Regions from separate parts of the Pantoea dispersa genome, predicted to be linked through region 1. Evidence: predicted binding sites of a transcription regulator. Region 1 holds the regulator's gene; each other region holds the start of a gene.
What was found. Region 1 encodes PhoB, which activates phosphate uptake and scavenging genes when phosphate is short. Its sites were predicted from a motif close to CTGTCATAAAACTGNCNNAT; they were not measured.
Positions count from the first base shown of each region.

Region 2: glpT (glycerol-3-phosphate transporter) is a predicted target of PhoB. The motif match lies at 2,023-2,042, and genes of this name have one in related genera.
Region 3: K7H94_RS21320 (heavy metal response regulator transcription factor) is a predicted target of PhoB. The motif match lies at 1,843-1,862, and genes of this name have one in related genera.
Region 4: pstS (phosphate ABC transporter substrate-binding protein PstS) is a predicted target of PhoB. The motif match lies at 2,898-2,917, and genes of this name have one in related genera.

Region 1 is NZ_CP082346.1:3,009,334-3,013,773, reverse strand. Features, by position in the region: gene K7H94_RS14180 (AAA family ATPase) at 1-762, opposite strand, end outside; gene sbcD (exonuclease subunit SbcD) at 759-1,976, opposite strand; gene phoB (phosphate response regulator transcription factor PhoB) at 2,174-2,863, shown strand; gene phoR (phosphate regulon sensor histidine kinase PhoR) at 2,879-4,192, shown strand; gene K7H94_RS14160 (PstS family phosphate ABC transporter substrate-binding protein) at 4,211-4,440, shown strand, end outside.
Region 2 is NZ_CP082346.1:3,751,405-3,755,844, forward strand. Features, by position in the region: gene metR (HTH-type transcriptional regulator MetR) at 1-336, shown strand, start outside; gene K7H94_RS17510 (YehS family protein) at 427-909, shown strand; gene K7H94_RS17515 (carboxylate/amino acid/amine transporter) at 906-1,784, opposite strand; gene glpT (glycerol-3-phosphate transporter) at 2,189-3,529, shown strand; gene yigL (sugar/pyridoxal phosphate phosphatase YigL) at 3,565-4,365, opposite strand; gene pldB (lysophospholipase L2) at 4,398-4,440, opposite strand, start outside.
Region 3 is NZ_CP082347.1:561,492-565,931, forward strand. Features, by position in the region: gene K7H94_RS21310 (DUF2817 domain-containing protein) at 1-878, opposite strand, end outside; gene K7H94_RS21315 (transporter substrate-binding domain-containing protein) at 917-1,687, opposite strand; gene K7H94_RS21320 (heavy metal response regulator transcription factor) at 1,955-2,629, shown strand; gene K7H94_RS21325 (heavy metal sensor histidine kinase) at 2,626-4,005, shown strand; gene nfsB (oxygen-insensitive NAD(P)H nitroreductase) at 4,035-4,440, opposite strand, start outside.
Region 4 is NZ_CP082346.1:3,995,565-4,000,004, forward strand. Features, by position in the region: gene K7H94_RS18620 (fimbrial protein) at 1-464, shown strand, start outside; gene K7H94_RS18625 (fimbrial protein) at 485-973, shown strand; gene K7H94_RS18630 (fimbrial protein) at 975-1,457, shown strand; gene K7H94_RS18635 (fimbrial protein) at 1,457-1,978, shown strand; gene K7H94_RS18640 (hypothetical protein) at 1,994-2,824, shown strand; gene pstS (phosphate ABC transporter substrate-binding protein PstS) at 2,991-4,034, shown strand; gene pstC (phosphate ABC transporter permease PstC) at 4,121-4,440, shown strand, end outside.

The DNA.
Region 1 (4,440 bases):
CTGCTGCTGCTGCGTCAGCCACTGCTGCTGCTGCTGGGCCTGCGCCAGCTGCTCGCTCAGATCCTGTTCGGTGCGGGTCAGCTGCTCCAGCTGCTGCGCCAGTTCGGCGCGGCGGGCGTCGTCGAGCAACTGCACCGCACCGGCGCGGGCGCGCAGCGTGTCGAGTGCCGCGCGCGCCGTGCGCCAGCGCTCGTAGATCTGCATCGAGATGTGGCCGTAGATTTCGGTGCCGGTCAGCTCCTCCAGCAGCTCGGCGCGCTCGCCGGGTTTGGCATTGAGGAAGGCGGCAAACTGCCCCTGCGACAGCATCATCGAACGGGTGAAGCGGGCAAAATCGAGACCGGACAAGGTTTCGATGGCTTTGAGCTTGTCACCGACTTTATCGGCGACGATCTGGTTGTCCGCCACGCGCGCCAGTTCGACGCGCGGCGCCTGCAGTTTACCTTCCGCCAGGCCGCGCGCGCGGTTCTGGCTCCAGAAGGCGCGCCAGGCTTCACCTTTGATCTCAAACTCCACTTCGGCGAGGCACTCAGCGGTGTCACGCGTCATCAGCTGATTTTCGCTCTGCGACAGGCCACCAAGGCGCGGCGTCTGGTGATAGAGCGCCAGACAGATGGCATCCAGCAGCGTGGTTTTACCCGCGCCGGTGGCGCCGGTGATGGCGAACAGCCCGTTGCTGGCAAACGGCTCGCGGCGGAAATCGATAAACCACTCGCCGCGCAGCGCGTTGAGGTTTTTAAAACGCAGCGTCAGAATTTTCATGCGCCCGGATCCTCCAGCGTCGCCAGCGTGCTGCGAAACAGCTGCGTTAACTGCGCGCGCTGTCCATCCTCCAGCTGTTCCTCCAGCGCCAGCCGGCGGGCAAACACCTCTTCAACTTTCAGTTCGCTCAGGGTTTCGTTCTCCAGCCGCGCCAGGCTGCGCTGACGCTGATCGCGGCTGCGGCGCACCAGCAGCACCTCAACCGGCAGCGCCTCGGTAAGCTGTTCGATGCGGCGCTGCAGATCGCTCAGGTACTCCTGAGTGGTGATTTCGATATCCAGCCACACCGGCAGATCGCCTTGATACGTGTGAAACGCGGTCAGCTGCTGTTCAATCTCCGCCATGGCGCCTTTTAACATCTGCATCGGCTGGAATGACGGAATAACCAGCGGTGTGACGGACTCCAGCCGGGTGCTAAATTCCAGCAGGAATACGCTTTTCTCACGCCCCAGCTCATCAAAACTGAGCGCAATCGGCGAACCGCTGTAGCGGATGTGATCGCTGTCGGCGATGCGCTGCGCACGATGGATGTGGCCCAGCGCAATGTAGTCGGCTGGCGGGAAGGCCTGCGCCGGAAAGGCGTCCAGCGTGCCGATGTAGATATCACGCACCGAATCGCTCTTGCTGACGCCCACGGTGGTGAGATGCCCGGTGGCGATGATCGGCAGCGCGCTGTCCATGGCTTCGCGCTGCGCCACGGCGGCGGCATAACAGTGCTGATAGTGCTGCTCAATCGCCTGCAGCAGCGACAGCTGCTTATCGCGTCCGGACTGACCCGCCTGGCTGCGCAGGATGTCGCGCGGACGCAGATAGGGAATGGCGCACAGCAGCGCGCCCGGCGTGCCGTCGCGCTGTTGCAGCGTCAGCACCTGCTGCTCGCCGCCGGGCGTGGCGCTGGTAATGACGCGGGTATTGAGGCAGGCCAGCAGCTCGCGCGATTCATTCAGCGTGGCGACCGAATCATGGTTGCCGGCCAGCACAATCAGCTGGCAGCCGCTGGGCTGCAGCGCCACCACGAAGCGGTTAAACAGTTCGCGCGCGTAGCTGGGCGGCGAACCGGTATCAAACAGGTCGCCAGCGACGATCAGCGCATCCACCTGATGCTGCACAATCGCGGCCAGCAGCCAGTCGAGGAATTGCTGGTGCTCGGCGGCGCGGCTTTTGCTGTAAAAGAACTGACCGAGATGCCAGTCAGCGGTGTGAATAATGCGCATGAATGCTCCGTGCCTGCTATCGCAAAGCGGCAGTATAACCGCTTAACAACGCAATGAAAAAAAAGCGAAACCGGTTGTCACAATTGCGCTTTTTATCTGATTATCATGAGGTGGGTTTTTCATAAAAGTGTCACAAAACTGACGCATAATGGCGCCGCAAACCCCCGTGACATGCCGTCACAATCGCAGGAGTAATAATGGCTAAGCGCATTTTGGTTGTGGAAGACGAAGCTCCCATCCGTGAAATGTTATGTTTCGTGCTGGAACAAAACGATTACCAGCCGATTGAGGCTGAGGACTATGACAGCGCGATTGGCAAGCTGATCGAACCCTGGCCCGATCTGATTCTGCTGGACTGGATGTTACCCGGCGGCAGCGGCATTCAGTTCATCAAACATTTAAAGCGTGAAGCCATGACGCGTGATATTCCGGTGATGATGCTGACGGCGCGCGGTGAAGAGGAAGATCGCGTGCGCGGGCTGGAAGTGGGCGCCGATGATTACATCACCAAGCCGTTCTCGCCCAAAGAGCTGATGGCGCGCATTAAAGCCGTGATGCGCCGTATCTCACCGATGGCGGTGGAAGAGGTGATTGAGATGCAGGGGCTGAGCCTCGATCCCTCCTCGCATCGCGTGATGTCCGAAACCACGCCGCTGGAAATGGGACCGACCGAATACAAACTGCTGCACTTCTTTATGACGCATCCGGAGCGCGTATACAGCCGCGAACAGCTGCTGAATCACGTGTGGGGCACTAACGTGTATGTGGAAGACCGCACCGTGGATGTGCATATCCGTCGTTTACGTAAAGCACTGGAAGTTTCCGGCCACGATCGCATGGTACAAACCGTTCGCGGAACAGGGTATCGTTTCTCTGCCCGCTACTAAACGGAGTCTTTTACCGTGCTGGAACGACTCTCCTGGAAGAGATTACTGACCGAGCTGGCGCTGGTGTGTCTGCCTGCGCTGGTGCTGGGTCTGCTGGTTGGCTATCTGCCGTTGTGGCTGTTACTGGCCGTGTGCGGCGTGCTGTTCTGGCACTTCAAAAATCTGATGCGGCTGTCGCACTGGCTGTGGATTGATCGTTCAATGACGCCGCCCACCGGGCGCGGCAGCTGGGAACCGCTGTTTTACGGCCTGTATCAAATGCAGTTGCGCAATCGCCGCCGCCGGCGCGAGCTGGGCAATCTGATCAAACGCTTTCGCAGCGGGGCCGAGTCGCTGCCGGACGCGGTGGTGCTCACCACCGAAGAGGGCACCATTTTCTGGTGTAACGGTCTGGCTCAGCAGCATCTCGGGCTGCGCTGGCCGGAAGATAATGGCCAGAATATCCTCAACCTGCTGCGCTACCCTGAATTCTCCCGCTATATCCGCCAGCGCGACTTCAACAAGCCGCTGACGCTGGTGCTCAATAACCAGCATCACATGGAGTTCCGCGTCATGCCTTACAGCGAAGGGCAGTGGCTGATGGTGGCGCGTGATGTCACCCAGATGCACCAGCTGGAAGGGGCGCGGCGTAACTTCTTCGCCAACGTCAGCCATGAACTGCGTACCCCGCTGACGGTGCTGCAGGGCTATCTGGAGATGATGGACGATGCCGGGATGAACGAGCGCACCCGCAGCAAGGCGCTCAATACCATGCAGGAGCAGACGCGACGCATGGACAGCCTGGTGAAGCAGCTGCTGACGCTGTCACGCATCGAAGCGGCCCCCGCCATTGATCTGAAAGAGACGGTGGATGTGCCGACCATGCTGCTGCTTTTGCAGCGCGAGGCGGAAACCCTCAGCCAGGGCCGTCACAGCATCCATTTCCACACCGATCCGCACCTGAAGGTGTTCGGCAATGATGAACAGCTGCGCAGCGCGATTTCCAATCTGGTGTATAACGCAGTGAACCACACGCCGGATGGCACGCGCATCGACATCAGCTGGTTGCGCACCAAACAGGGCGCCGAATTTAAAGTGTGCGACAACGGGCCCGGCATCAGCGAGGAGCATCTGCCGCGCCTGACCGAACGCTTCTACCGCGTGGATAAAGCGCGCTCGCGCGCCACTGGCGGCAGCGGGCTGGGGCTGGCCATTGTTAAGCATGCGCTCGGCCACCACACCACGCGGCTGGAGATCAGCAGCGTGCCGCATCAGGAAACCTGCTTCCGCTTCGTGCTGCCACCGCGCTTGATTGTGGCGAACGGAATCCGCGAGAATGTGGCGCAGTAAACGCCACCGGACTCTGTGATGAAATCACTGCTGCTCTCTCTTTTATTACTGTGCCCGCTGCTGGCGACGGCTCAGCAAAGCATGCTGACCGGCAACCTGAGCAGCGTGGGCTCGGACACGCTGGGCTATCTGATGACGCTGTGGGGCGAAGACTTCAGCCGTCAGTCGCCGGGCGTTAATGTGCAGGTGCAGGCGGCGGGATCGTCGACCGCGCCGACCGCGCTGGCCGCCGGAGCCGCTCAGCTTGG
Region 2 (4,440 bases), 740 kb from region 1:
GACGTGTGGCGTAACTTCTTACAGCCAGCCGGCGTCAGCCCGGCGCTGAAGAGCGTGGATAATACGCTGCTGCTGATCCAGATGGTGTCGGCCGGCATGGGCATTGCCGCGCTGCCGCACTGGGTGGTAGAGAGCTTTGAGCACCAGGGGCTGGTGGTGACGCGCACGCTGGGCGACGGATTGTGGAGCCGTTTATACGCGGCGATGCGCGACGGCGAGCAGCGGCAGCCGGTGCTGGAGGCCTTTGTGCGCTTTGCCCGTCAGCACGCCTGCGAGCACCTGCCTTACGTGCGCGATGCCTCGCGCCCCGGTTCCCTGCAGCCGGTCTCGTCCTGATGCCGCGGGCGGCCAATGTCGCCCGTGCTGTTATCCCCGCCCTGCCTGCTCTATAATGCGCCGCCTTAACCGCTACCGGAGAGTTTCACCATGACCAATAACGATGTGCTGCGCAGCGTGCGCTATATGCTGGATTTGAGCGACAGCAAAGTGGTGGAGATTTTTGCGCTGGCGGGCAGTGAAGTACCGCGTGAAGATGTGCAGGCGTGGCTGAAGAAAGATGACGATGAGGCGTTTCGTAAACTGCCGGATGTGCTGATGGGCTACTTCCTCAACGGTCTGATTTTCTACCGTCGCGGCAAAAGCGAAGACGCGCCGGCCCCGTCGGTTGAGCGCCGCATGAACAATAATATCTTTCTCAAGAAGTTACGCATCGCCTTCGCGCTGAAAACCACCGATATCCCGGATATCTTATTGAAGGCTAACTTCAAGGTGTCACAGGCTGAAATCGGCGCGATTTTCCGCAACCCGGATCATAAAAATTATCGCGAGTGCGGTGACCAGATTCTGCGTAACTTCCTGAAAGGTTTAACGCTGATTCAGCGGCCATCGACACCCGCGAAAAAAAGCTAAGCGCCTGAGCTGCTGCTTTTGGCCGTGTGTCCCAGTACCCAGCGTTTATGCACGTACAGGGACGCAAAAATCACTATCGCCCCGGTGATAAAGCTCGGCCAGTGCGGCTTCTCCTGCCAGATCGCCAAATTCACCAGTAATCCTGCCGGCACGTGCATGTTGTTCATAATGCCCAGCGTCCCGGCATCGACCTGGGTCGCGCCGTAGTTCCACATGAAGTAACCCAGCCCGGACGCGGCCACGCCCAGCCACACCAGCACGCTCCACTGCAGCGTGGTGGTCGGCAGCTTGTGCGGATTGCCCCAGATGCACCAGGCGATCACCGCGATCAGCACTGCGCCGAGATAGAACCACGAGAACGCGGTGTGCTGCGGCATCGGGCGGACTTCCTGCAGGCGCTTATAGCCCACCATGCCAATCGCAAAGCAGATGTTGGCCGCCTGCACCAGCAGCAGTCCGAACCAGAAATCATCGCTGACTTTGTCGTAGCGGATAATGGCCGCACCGAGCACCGCCAGCAGCGCGCTGAAGGCATAGCCAATGCGCAGCGGGCGCTTGCTGAGCAGGTCATAAATCAGTGTGACATACAGCGGCGTCATCACCGTAAACAGCAGGAATTCCGGCACGCTGAGATAGAGATAAGCCTCGAAGCTGATCAAATACATAATGCCTAATTGCAGCATGCCCACCAGCATATAGAGCAGCAACGTTGAAGCGCGGTAACCGCGCCAGCGCAGAAACGGCAGAAAGACCAGCGCCGCCAGGCCTAAACGCATCAGCACCGAGAACCAGGTATCCACCTGCCCCGCCAGATACTCCCCGATTAAACTAAAAGAAAAAGCCCACAGAATGGTGGTAACGATCAGCAACAGCACGGTTATGCATCCTAAAGTTCAACACTGGCGCTAGTGTAAACAAACTACAGCGCGCTGGCGGGATAATCTGGTTGACATGTGATGAAATTAAACACGATCGCATCTTCGCTGACTGGTCAGTAGGCACGTGTTCGCATGGCGGGTTGACCGATGGGCGGCGATTTTTATGAGGCAGCGCGCCGTTTTCTCTGGCAGAAATGCGCGAAATCCAACATTTACTGGTTTATATCGCTCTTTATTGTCATAAAACTGTAACATATGTGTCACACGTCACAGTAACTGCGCGTAACCATCACTATTCTGTGCGCGAAATGGAAAGGTTGCTTTCTGTTCGCTGTCGTACTTTTTTTTGCCCCAACCTGCTGGGAATCGATAACTATATTGCGCCCTGGAGGGCCATTCTGATGTTGAGTATTTTTAAACCTGCACCACACCAGCCCCAGGTGGCGGACGATCGCGTCGATCCGCTCTATCGTCGTCTGCGCTGGCAGATCTTCTTCGGCATTTTCTTTGGCTACGCCGCCTATTATCTGGTGCGCAAAAACTTTGCGCTGGCGATGCCTTACCTTGTCGAACAGGGCTTTTCCCGCGGCGACCTTGGCTTTGCCCTCTCCGGCATCTCCATCGCCTACGGTTTTTCCAAATTCATCATGGGATCGGTCTCGGATCGCTCCAACCCGCGGGTCTTTTTGCCCGCCGGCCTGATTCTCGCCGCCGCCGTGATGCTGGTGATGGGCTTCGTGCCCTGGGCAACCTCGAGCATCATGGTGATGTTCGTGCTGCTGTTTCTGTGTGGCTGGTTCCAGGGCATGGGCTGGCCACCGTGTGGACGCACCATGGTGCACTGGTGGTCGCAGAAAGAGCGCGGCGGCATTGTGTCGGTATGGAACTGCGCGCACAACGTGGGTGGCGGCATTCCTCCGCTGCTGTTCCTGCTCGGCATGGCGTGGTTTAACGACTGGAAAGCCGCGCTCTATATGCCGGCGTTTGGTGCCATCCTCGTCGCCATCATCGCTTTTGCGCTGATGCGCGATACGCCGCAGTCGTGCGGGCTGCCGCCGATTGAGGCATGGAAGAATGACTATCCGCCGGATTACAGCGAGAACCACGAACAGGAGCTGACGGCGAAGCAGATTTTCATGCAGTACGTGCTGCCGAATAAGCTGCTGTGGTACATCGCGCTGGCCAACGTATTCGTTTATCTGCTGCGTTACGGCATCCTCGACTGGTCACCGACCTATCTGAAAGAGGTGAAGCACTTCACGCTGGATAAATCCTCGTGGGCCTATTTCCTGTACGAATACGCCGGGATTCCGGGCACGCTGCTGTGCGGCTGGATGTCGGACAAGGTATTCCGCGGCAATCGCGGTGCCACCGGGGTGTTTTTCATGACGCTGGTGACCATCGCCACCATCATTTACTGGCTGAACCCGCCGGGCAATCCGGGCGTGGATATGATCTGCATGATCGTCATTGGCTTCCTGATCTACGGTCCGGTGATGCTGATTGGTCTGCACGCGCTGGAGCTGGCACCGAAAAAAGCGGCCGGCACTGCAGCAGGCTTTACCGGTCTGTTCGGCTATCTCGGTGGATCGGTAGCAGCCAGTGCGATTGTCGGTTACACCGTGGATTTCTTCGGCTGGGACGGCGGTTTCTTAGTGATGATTGTCGGATCGGTGCTGGCGGTGGTGTTACTGCTGCTGACCATGGTCAGCGAGCATCGCCACAAGCAGCAGCAGGCATAATCTGAGCGGGCCGGTGAATACCGGCCCGTTTTTATTCAGGCCAGGAACAACTTACGCAGCGTCTGCGGCACCGCGTCATCGGCGTTGCTGCCAATCACTTCCAGCGTCGGCAGGGTATCTTTCAGGCGCTGATGGGCGTTACGCATGATGCAGCCTTTGCCCGCCATACTCAGCATCTCGACATCATTCATGCCGTCGCCAAACGCGATGCACTCTTTTAGCGAATAGCCAAGCTGTTTCGCCACCGCTTCCAGCGCGTGCCCTTTCGAGACGCCGCCAGCCATCACTTCCAGACAGGTGGGCAGCGAGAAACTGACGTTAACCCGGTCACCCCAGCGCGCTTCAATCGCCTGTTCCAGCGGAACCAGATGATCCGGATCGTCGCAGGTGAAGAACACTTTGCTGATGCCGTCGGTGGCCAGCATGCCGGGCTGATACACCTGATAGGTGAACACCGATTCCTGGAAAAACTCCGCTTCCTGCGGATTATGGCGGCTGATGTGCCACTCATCGTCGCGGTAAACGTGCGTCAGGATTTTCTCATCGTGATACTTCAGGCCAAACAGCTCGCTGGCGATATCGCTGTCCAGATTGTGGCTGAACACCAGTTCGCCGTCGGCGTTATGCACGCGCGCGCCGTTTGAGGTGATCATATACGCCGGAATGCCGAGCTTATCGCGCATCTGACCGACGTCGATGTAGTGGCGTCCGGTGGCAAAGATAAAATGCACATCGCGCGCCACCAGTTCCTGCAGCGTGGTGCGGGCAAACGGCGTCAGACGATGTTGCGGAGAAAGCAGCGTGCCATCCAGGTCGGATGCAACGATGTGGTACATGTAGGCCTCTGGTATTGATGTCTAAGAATACATTAGTCACGGTGGCGCTGATAAAAGTTGACCACCGCATTGAGC
Region 3 (4,440 bases), on a different replicon from region 1:
CCCGGATAAGTGCCGCACTCCACCACCAGCGGCAGCAGCTGCGTGTCAGGCAGCGACGTCAGCAGAAACTGCGAGACATAGCCCGTTGCCGTGGCGGTCACGCCGGTGTCGCTGTCGCGCCCGGCGCCGGTAAACAGCAGCGTCAGCCACTCATCGTATAACGTTTTGCCCCAGTCATGCGCCGGATAGCGCTGTTCAGCAATCGCCAGCAGCATCGGATGGCCCCACGCGCCGGCACCGGTGTGCAGGTCGAAACTCAGGATGACCTGCGCCTGACGCAGATGCTGTTCGACGATGGCGTGCAGCGTGCGGTGCGACCAGGCCGGCTGCTGCCCGCCATAAAACAGGCCATCTGCTGCCTGATATTGTCCCGCTTCCACTACCCGTTTTAGCGCCGGCCAGCCTGACTGCTGCAGTGTCTCCGCCAGCAGCCGATCGGCATGTGCGCGGTCGCCGTGGTAAAGATCGTGCCATAGCGCATAGTGCGGATTAGCGGGTGCGGGCTGGCTGAAATCGATGAAATTCCGGTTGAGATCGATATTGTCTTCATTGACGCGCCGCAGATGCGCAGCGCCCCATGGATTCAGCAGATGGATCAGCACTAGGGCGCAGTCGGGCGGTAACGCGGCGACATCAAGGCTATCAAGCCAGGCGATCTGGCTGTCTGAACCGTAATAGCCCTCCACACCGTGTGTGCCGGAGAGAATCAGCATGCGTTTGCGGGCCGCCGGATCGCCGATCACCGCGACGTCGGTGTACAGCGCAGCCCCGTCGGGCGCGGTCAGCGGATGGCGATAGGCAGTCAGCGCACCGTGCTGGCGCGTGACGGCGTCCAGGAATCGCGCCCGCTGCTGGGTATAATCAGGGAGTAAAGACATGATTTTCCTGTGCGTGATGAAGGCAAATCGCCCTGCGATTAGGGATAAACCTTAACCTTAAAGTACTTCTGCGCCAGCCGGTCATAGGTGCCGTTGCTGTGCAGCGCAGCCAGCGCATTGTTAATTAAAGTAAGATTGGCCGTATCGCCTTTACGCAGCCCGATACCTACGCCATTGCCCAATAGTGCTTTATCCACCAGCGTGGCTTTATTGACATAGCCCTTGCCTTCCGGCGTGTTGAGAAAGCCCTGCTCGGCCGAAACCGCATTCGCCAGGCTGGCATCGAGTCGACCCGCTACCAGATCCGGGTAGATCTCCATCTGATTCGGATACGAGACCACGTTGACGCCCTGCGGTGCCCATTTCGTTTTGGCGTAGGTTTCCTGAATGGTGCCCTGCGCGACGCCGATATTTTTACCGCGCAGCGTGCTGATGTCCGCCGTCAGCGTGCTGTTGGCAGGCGTCAGCAGCGCGCTGGGCGTGATATACAGCATATCGCTGAACGCCACCTGCTCGCGGCGCTTCTCCGTCATCGACATTGCCGACAGAATGGCGTCAAATTTCTTCGCCTGCAGCGCCGGAATGCTGCCGTCAAAGCCAATCTGTACCCACTGACATTTCACTTTGGCCTGCGCACAGATGGCATTGCCCAGATCAATATCAAAACCCTGCAGCGAGCCATCGCTGGCTTTGGATTCGAACGGTGGAAAAGTGGGATCGACGCCAAAACGCAGCGTCTGCTGCGCCGCAGCCAGTTGGCTAAGGGCGCTGAGTGACAACAGTAAGGCATAAGACCAACGCTTTTTCATGATGCTCTCCGGCAGGCTATCTCACAGGTTTTAACCTTGTAATAACACGATGCCGCTGACACCACCATCAAAAGCGCGCAATAATGCAGAGCAAATTCTTATATATGTTAATGAGTTAGCGAAATTTGTCGCGCCATTAAGTTTTACTTAACGCTCTGTCATGATTTTGTCATCAGGGGCTCATGCCGCTGTCAGCCTCGGTTTTCTATGCTAACCCGCGTTATACTGCCCGCCATCAGCAAGCGGCCGCCACTGCCGGGAGATCGCATGAAAATATTGGTGATAGAAGATGAAGCCGGGGCGCGTGATTACATGCGCAAAGGATTGACCGAGGCCGGTTTTATCGTCGACGTGGCGGAAAACGGTCAGGATGGCCTGTTTTATGCGCAGGAGCACCATTACGATCTGATTCTGCTGGATGTGATGATGCCCGGCATCACTGGCTGGGAGGTGATGGCGCAGCTGGATAAGCAATTGCAAACGCCGGTGATTTTCCTCACCGCCAAAGGCACGGTGGAAGATCGCATCAAAGGGCTGGAACTGGGTGCCGATGACTATCTGGTCAAGCCCTTCTCCTTTGCCGAGCTGCTGGCGCGCGTGCGCACCCAATTGCGACGCGGCAGCCAACAGAAGCTACCCGACATCCTGACGCTGGCCGATCTGCAGCTGGATATTGCCCGTCGCCGGGTCGAGCGCGCCGGACAGCGCATCGACCTGACCAACAAAGAGTTCAATCTGCTGCATCTGTTTCTGCTGCATCCCGGCGAGGTACTGACACGCACGGTGATTGCATCACGCGTCTGGGACATGAATTTTGACAGCGACACCAACGTGGTGGATGTGGCGGTAAAACGGCTGCGGCAGAAAATTGACGGCCCTTTTAACCGACCATTAATTCATACCGTGCACGGTGTCGGTTATCGCTGCGAAGCTGAAACATGAAACCCCGCTCGCTCGCCGTCCGCCTTTCGCTACTGCTCAGTGCTACGGTGGTGGTCATTTTTACACTCAGCGGCATGGCGCTGTATCACACACTGGCGAAGCAGATCGGCGTGCGCGATGACGCAGCCCTACTGACGCGCATCGATCAAATGCGCACGCTGCTGCGCGATGAAGATGCGCTGACGCTGATTCAGCAGAAGCCGCGGCTGTTCGCCAACATGCTGGGCAATACCGAATCGTTGCTGGTGCTGCGCTTTCCCGGCCAGCCGCCGCTGATCGTGATCAATCCTGGCGCGCGTCCGGTGCCAGCCATTACGCCGGTCGCCGCCGATCAGCCGTTAACCCTGCAATCGGTCCACCATCAGCAGGCGGCGGACGGCACGCCGTTTATCGCCGCCGCCGCGTTAACACCAACGCGCGATGGCAGCGGCCAGATCGAAATCATCACAGGTCGCCTGATGAGCGACCGCACGCAGACCCTCACCGGCTATCGCCACCAGATTATCCTGTGCACCGCGCTGGCGGCGCTGCTGGTCGCCGCGATCAGTGTGCTGCTGGTGCGCCGCGGCCTGACGCCGCTGCGCCGGCTGGCAGCGGAAGCCGGGGTGATCGACGTGCGGCGGCTGTCGCATCGCATTGAACTGACCAGCGCGCCAGGCGAGCTGCAACCGCTGCTGGCGGCGCTCAACCAGATGCTGAGCCGGCTGGAGCAAGGTTATCAGCAACTTAGCCAGGTCTCAGCGGACATGGCACACGATCTGCGCACGCCGATTGGCACGCTGCTTGGTCAGACGGAAGTGGCACTGAACCAGCCGCGCAGCGTCAGCGAGTATCAAACGCTGCTGGGTTCCAATTATGCGGAGCTGGAGCGGCTGGCGAAGATGATTGATAACATGCTGTTTCTCGCCAAAGCCGCAGACGCCAGCCAGGCGCTGGACAGGCAACGCATCGATCTGACACCGCTGGGTGAGCGGTTGAGTGACTATTTTGAGGGTATGGCAGAAGAGCATGGCATGCAGCTTGTCATCTCGCTTCACGGCGAGTTGCACGCCGATCCACAGTTGTTACAGCGCGCGCTGGCGAATCTGATCGCTAACGCGCTGCATTACGGCACGCGCGACGGCACCATTCACGTCTCCAGCATTCCGCAGCCAGACGCCGTGCTTTTGGTGGTGGAGAATCAAGGACCGACGCTAAGTCAGGCGCAGCAGGCACGCCTGTTTGACCGCTTCTGGCGCGCCGATGCATCACGCCAGCAGGGCGGCAGCGGACTGGGTCTGTCGATCGTGCGCGGGATCATGCAACTGCATCAGGGCAGTTGCACGGTGAGCAGCGAACACGGCATCACCCGTTTCTGCCTGCGGTTCCCACGTTAAGCGCGCAGGTGCGCACCTGGTTAAGTCCCTTAGATAAATGTGAAAATTTCGTCCTGCGGCAGTCGCGATTTCGGCAGCGTGGCGTTGAAATCTTCCTCACTGCGATAGCCAAGCGAAACCAGCACCACGCTGGTAAAGCCCTGTTCACGCAGGCCCAGCGCCTGGTCAAGTGCGCGCGCATCAAAGCCTTCCATCGGGGTGGCATCAATGCCGAGCATCGCGGCGCCCAGTAACAGTCCGCCCAGCGCCAGATAGACCTGTTTCTCCATCCATTGCGGCACATCGCGCAGCTCATAACGGTGCATATCCACGTAGCTGCGGCGGCTCTTATCCTGCCCGGCTTTGGCTTCGGGTTTGGCAAAACGCCCGTCTTTCTCTTCCTGCGCCAGCACATTTTGCAGGTGCGCTTCATCCAGATCGGTGCGCATGCACAGC
Region 4 (4,440 bases), 990 kb from region 1:
CACTGAACGCGACTGGGCCTTTATTCAGCCACGCCGAGACGGCTTCCACCGAAATAAGAATCAGTGGAACCGTTCAGGCCGGGTCGGGCTGCGTCATTAATAATAATCAGCCGATTACCGTTGAATTTGGCCGGGTAAATATCGATGAAATAAATGGGTTTAATTATCTGCAGCCGGTCCCGTTTACTATGAATTGTAATGAGATACCCAGTAATAGTATGAGGATTCAGGTTACCGGGACGATCTCGAGCTTTCATCCCAGCCTGCTGGCAACCACAAAAGCGAATCTCGGGATTGCTTTTTATGATCCTGATGATTACAACCTTGCGGTGAATAATAGCTGGTACAGTTTCACCTATCCTGATGTACCGAAAATTACGGCTGCGCCCTATAAGCGAAGTAGTGCGACGTTAACCAGTGGGGATTTTACTGCAACGGCGTTGCTGGTAATTGAATTACAATAACCACAGTTAAAGGATAACTAATGAATAAATTGATTTTGCTGGCGATCTTGTTTAATGCGTTTGTATTACCGGTTCACGCGTTCGATATTCAGGCTCAGTTTCACGGTACGCTGGTTGAACCCCCTTCGTGTGAGGTGAATGGAGCCAAACCGATCGATGTGGATTTTGGTAGCCAGGTGGTCACTACCGAAGTTGACGGCGTCAATTATATCAAGCCGGTGACTTTTACCCTGGACTGTAAAAATAACCCGAAAAATACCATGCGCATGCAGTTCAGCGGCACCGCGCCGTCATGGGATACCAAAGTGCTGACCACCAATAATACTAACCTGGGGATCAAACTGCTGCAGGGCAGCGGCTCCGGCACCCAGCTGAGCCTCAATACCTGGCTCAGCTTTACCTATCCGACGCTGCCGGTACTGCAGGCGGTGCCGGTGAAAAAAACCGGCAGCACGCTGACGGCCGGCGCGTTCAACGGCAACGCCACGCTAAAAGTGGAATTCATCTGATATGCAACCGCTGACGCTTCTAATGTTGCTGGCGCTGCTCGCCTGCTCTGCGCGCGCAGAGGAGGTGAGCTTTTACGGTGTGTTGGTGCCGCCGCCGCAGTGCACCATCAGCGGCGGCAATACGCTGGAAATTGATTTTGGCGATAAGCTCGGCGTCAACAAAATCGACGGCGTCAACTACCGCAAACAGGTGGAGTACCAGCTGGAGTGTCCGCCGCTCGATCCTGAGGCGCCGCCCATGCAGCTGCAGCTGGCGGTGAACGGCGTGGCCACTGCCTTCGACAACGCGGCTTTGCAAACTAACGTGGCCGATTTGGGCCTGCGGCTGACCGCTGACGATAAGCCGCTGCCGCTCAACACGCGCATTCCCCTTGATCCGCTGCGCCCGCCAGCACTGTGGGCGGTGCCTGTGAAAGATCCCAATGGCACCCTGCAGGAAGGGGCATTTGAGGCCAGCGCTACCCTGCTGGCGGAGTATCAGTAATGAAGCCTTTAATCAGAGCCGCACTGCTGTGGCTGGCATTCGGGCACGCAGCGGCGCAGGCGGCGGATAACCTGCATTTCACCGGCGCGCTGGTGCAGGAAGCCTGCACCCTCCGGCCGGGTGATGAAGAGCTACAGATCGATCTCGGCGCAACGCCGGATAAATACCTGTATCTCAATCAGCGCACGCGCGGCAAGCCATTCAGCCTGCACCTCGAGAACTGCGACCCCGCACTCGGCAATACGCTGGAGATCACCTTCAGCGGTAGAGAGAGCGCGGCACTGCCGGGGCTGCTGACGCCGGATGCCGGCAGCCAGGCGCGTGGCATCGCCATCGGGCTGGAAACGCCGCAGGGTAAAGCCCTGCCGTTTAACCAGCCGGCCAGCTTTGCCGTACAGGCGGGGATGACTCAGCTGGATTTTTTCAGCTATATCGCTGGTGAGCCTGATGCCATCAAAGATAAAAATATCGTCAGGGGGCTATTTACGCTATCCGGCACCTTTGCCATCTCTTATCATTAATTTTAGGGTGAGTTCATGATGAGTATGAAATTTTATTTTTTATTTTTTGTTTTTTATTTGTTTTCGGTAAAAACAGAAGCGGTTGTAAAGATAAACTCCATTGTTACTCCTCTGGAGGATTGTCCTTATGACAAATACCCGGATAAAAATAATAATGTTTCAGGATCTGGGGCTTGTTTATTTAATATTACAGCTACTGGCGTGAGTGGTAGTGATAACACGTATATTAAAAACGAATATCTTACTGATTTTTATGTGCATATAGCGGTGATGTATAGATATACAACACCTGTTATAGCATATAGTATTCCTATCCCTAACGTAAAGGAGGGCACGGTAAATGAAATAGCTGCACTGGCAATTAGTGAATGGGGGCTTAGAGTCGTAAATCTCCTAACGTATTCTGATAATCCCATAGCTAAAGTTTGTGTGGCGGTAGGTGAGGTAGCTAACTACACACGCCCGGAATTCGGTAATGAATGTGGAAGTGTCGATCCTGGCCCCGATCCTGACCCTAATCCCGGCAGCTGTGATCTCGGCGGCCCCTATTATTTAAGCCATGGTTCAATGGTCGTTGACTCTGTTAACGGCAACGAAGCACGCGTCAACATCAACGTCAGCTGCACCCAGGACGCTATGATGACCATTATGGCACCCAATGAGTTGGATCTGGGTCTGAACATTGTCAGCCAAATAACGCTGGACGGACTAAAACCTGACGGATTAAATCTGAGCTTCTCAAAACCGGGCCGCCCGCTGGTATTCGCTTCAAAACTGCAAACTATCGGTACGCCCGAAGCTGGCACCTTTGACAAGGTTTACCTGCTGCAGGCCACCATTCAGTAACCTGCTTCCTTTATAGTGATGACAATCGCCGCCTCGGCGATTGTCATATTACTGTCACAATTCGTACATTTCACTGTCATCAAACTGTCCTATTTTGCCTCCAGCAGCAATCACTGACTCTTACTAAAACGGCGTCAAGCCTGATTTTTAATCCCCTGGAGGGAACATGACACTGATGCGTAGCACCGTAGCCCGAATTCTCGCCGCCACCTTCGCAGTAAGCGCGGTTTCTGCTTTTGCAGCCACCGACCTGACAGGCGCAGGCGGGACGTTCCCGGCACCGGTTTATGCCAAGTGGGCAGCAGAGTATCAGCAAGCCACCGGTAGCAAAATCAACTATCAGGGTATTGGTTCCTCGGGTGGCGTGAAGCAAATTATCGCCAAAACCGTGGATTTCGGTGCGTCCGATGCGCCGATGAAAGAGGAAGATCTGCAGAAAAATGGCCTGTTCCAGTTCCCGACGGTGATCGGTGGCGTGGTGCTGGCGGTGAACATTCCCGGCGTTAAATCCGGTGAGCTGACGCTCGACGGTAAAACGGTCGGCGACATCTATCTCGGTACCATCAAAAAGTGGAACGATCCGGCGATCACCAAACTGAACCCGGGCGTGAAGCTGCCAGACACCAACATCAACGTGGTGCGCCGCGCGGATGGTTCCGGCACCTCTTTCGTCTTCACCAGCTACCTGTCTAAAGTGAACGAGACCTGGAACAGCAAAATCGGTAAAGGCAACACCGTTAACTGGCCAACCGGCCTGGGCGGTAAAGGTAACGACGGCGTGGCCGCGTTTGTACAGCGTCTGCCGGGCTCGATTGGCTACGTAGAGTACGCCTACGCCAAACAGAACAACCTGACTTACACCAAACTGGTTGATGCCGACGGCAAGCCAGTGGCACCGAGCGAAGCCAGCTTTGCGAACGCCGCCAAAGGCGCTGACTGGAGCAAAACCTTTGCCCAGGATCTGACCTTCCAGAAAGGCAACGACGCATGGCCGATCACCTCAACCACCTTCATCCTGATCTATAAAGAGCAGGCGAATGCGGAGAAGGGCAGTGAAGTGCTGAAGTTCTTTGACTGGGCGTACAAAGGCGGCAGCAAAACGGCTACGGCGCTGGATTACGCAGCGCTGCCAGAGAGCGTAGCGAATCAGATTCGTGCTGCCTGGAAAGCCAACATCAAAGACAGTTCCGGTAAAGCGCTGTACCAGTAAGTGTATGACCCGGCCAGCGTCCGCGCTGGCCAGCCTGATGGGCGGCCTCGTTGCCGCCCTGATTACCCTCTGAGATCGAGAATTCTATGGCTGCCACTAAGCCGACGTTTAAAGCACCGGGCAAGCAAGGCGACATGATATTCGGCGCGCTGGTGAAGCTCTCCGCGCTGATCGTGTTACTGCTGCTGGGTGGCATTATCGTCTCCCTGATTTTCTCCTCCTGGCCGAGCATCCAGAAATTTGGCTTCTCCTTTCTGTGGACCAAAACCTGGGATGCGCCAAACGAAGAATTTGGTGCGCTGGTGCCGATTTACGGCACCCTCGTAACCTCACTGATTGCCTTAATCATCGCGGTGCCGGTGAGTTTTGGTATCGCCCTGTTTCTGACCGAACTGGCGCCAAACTG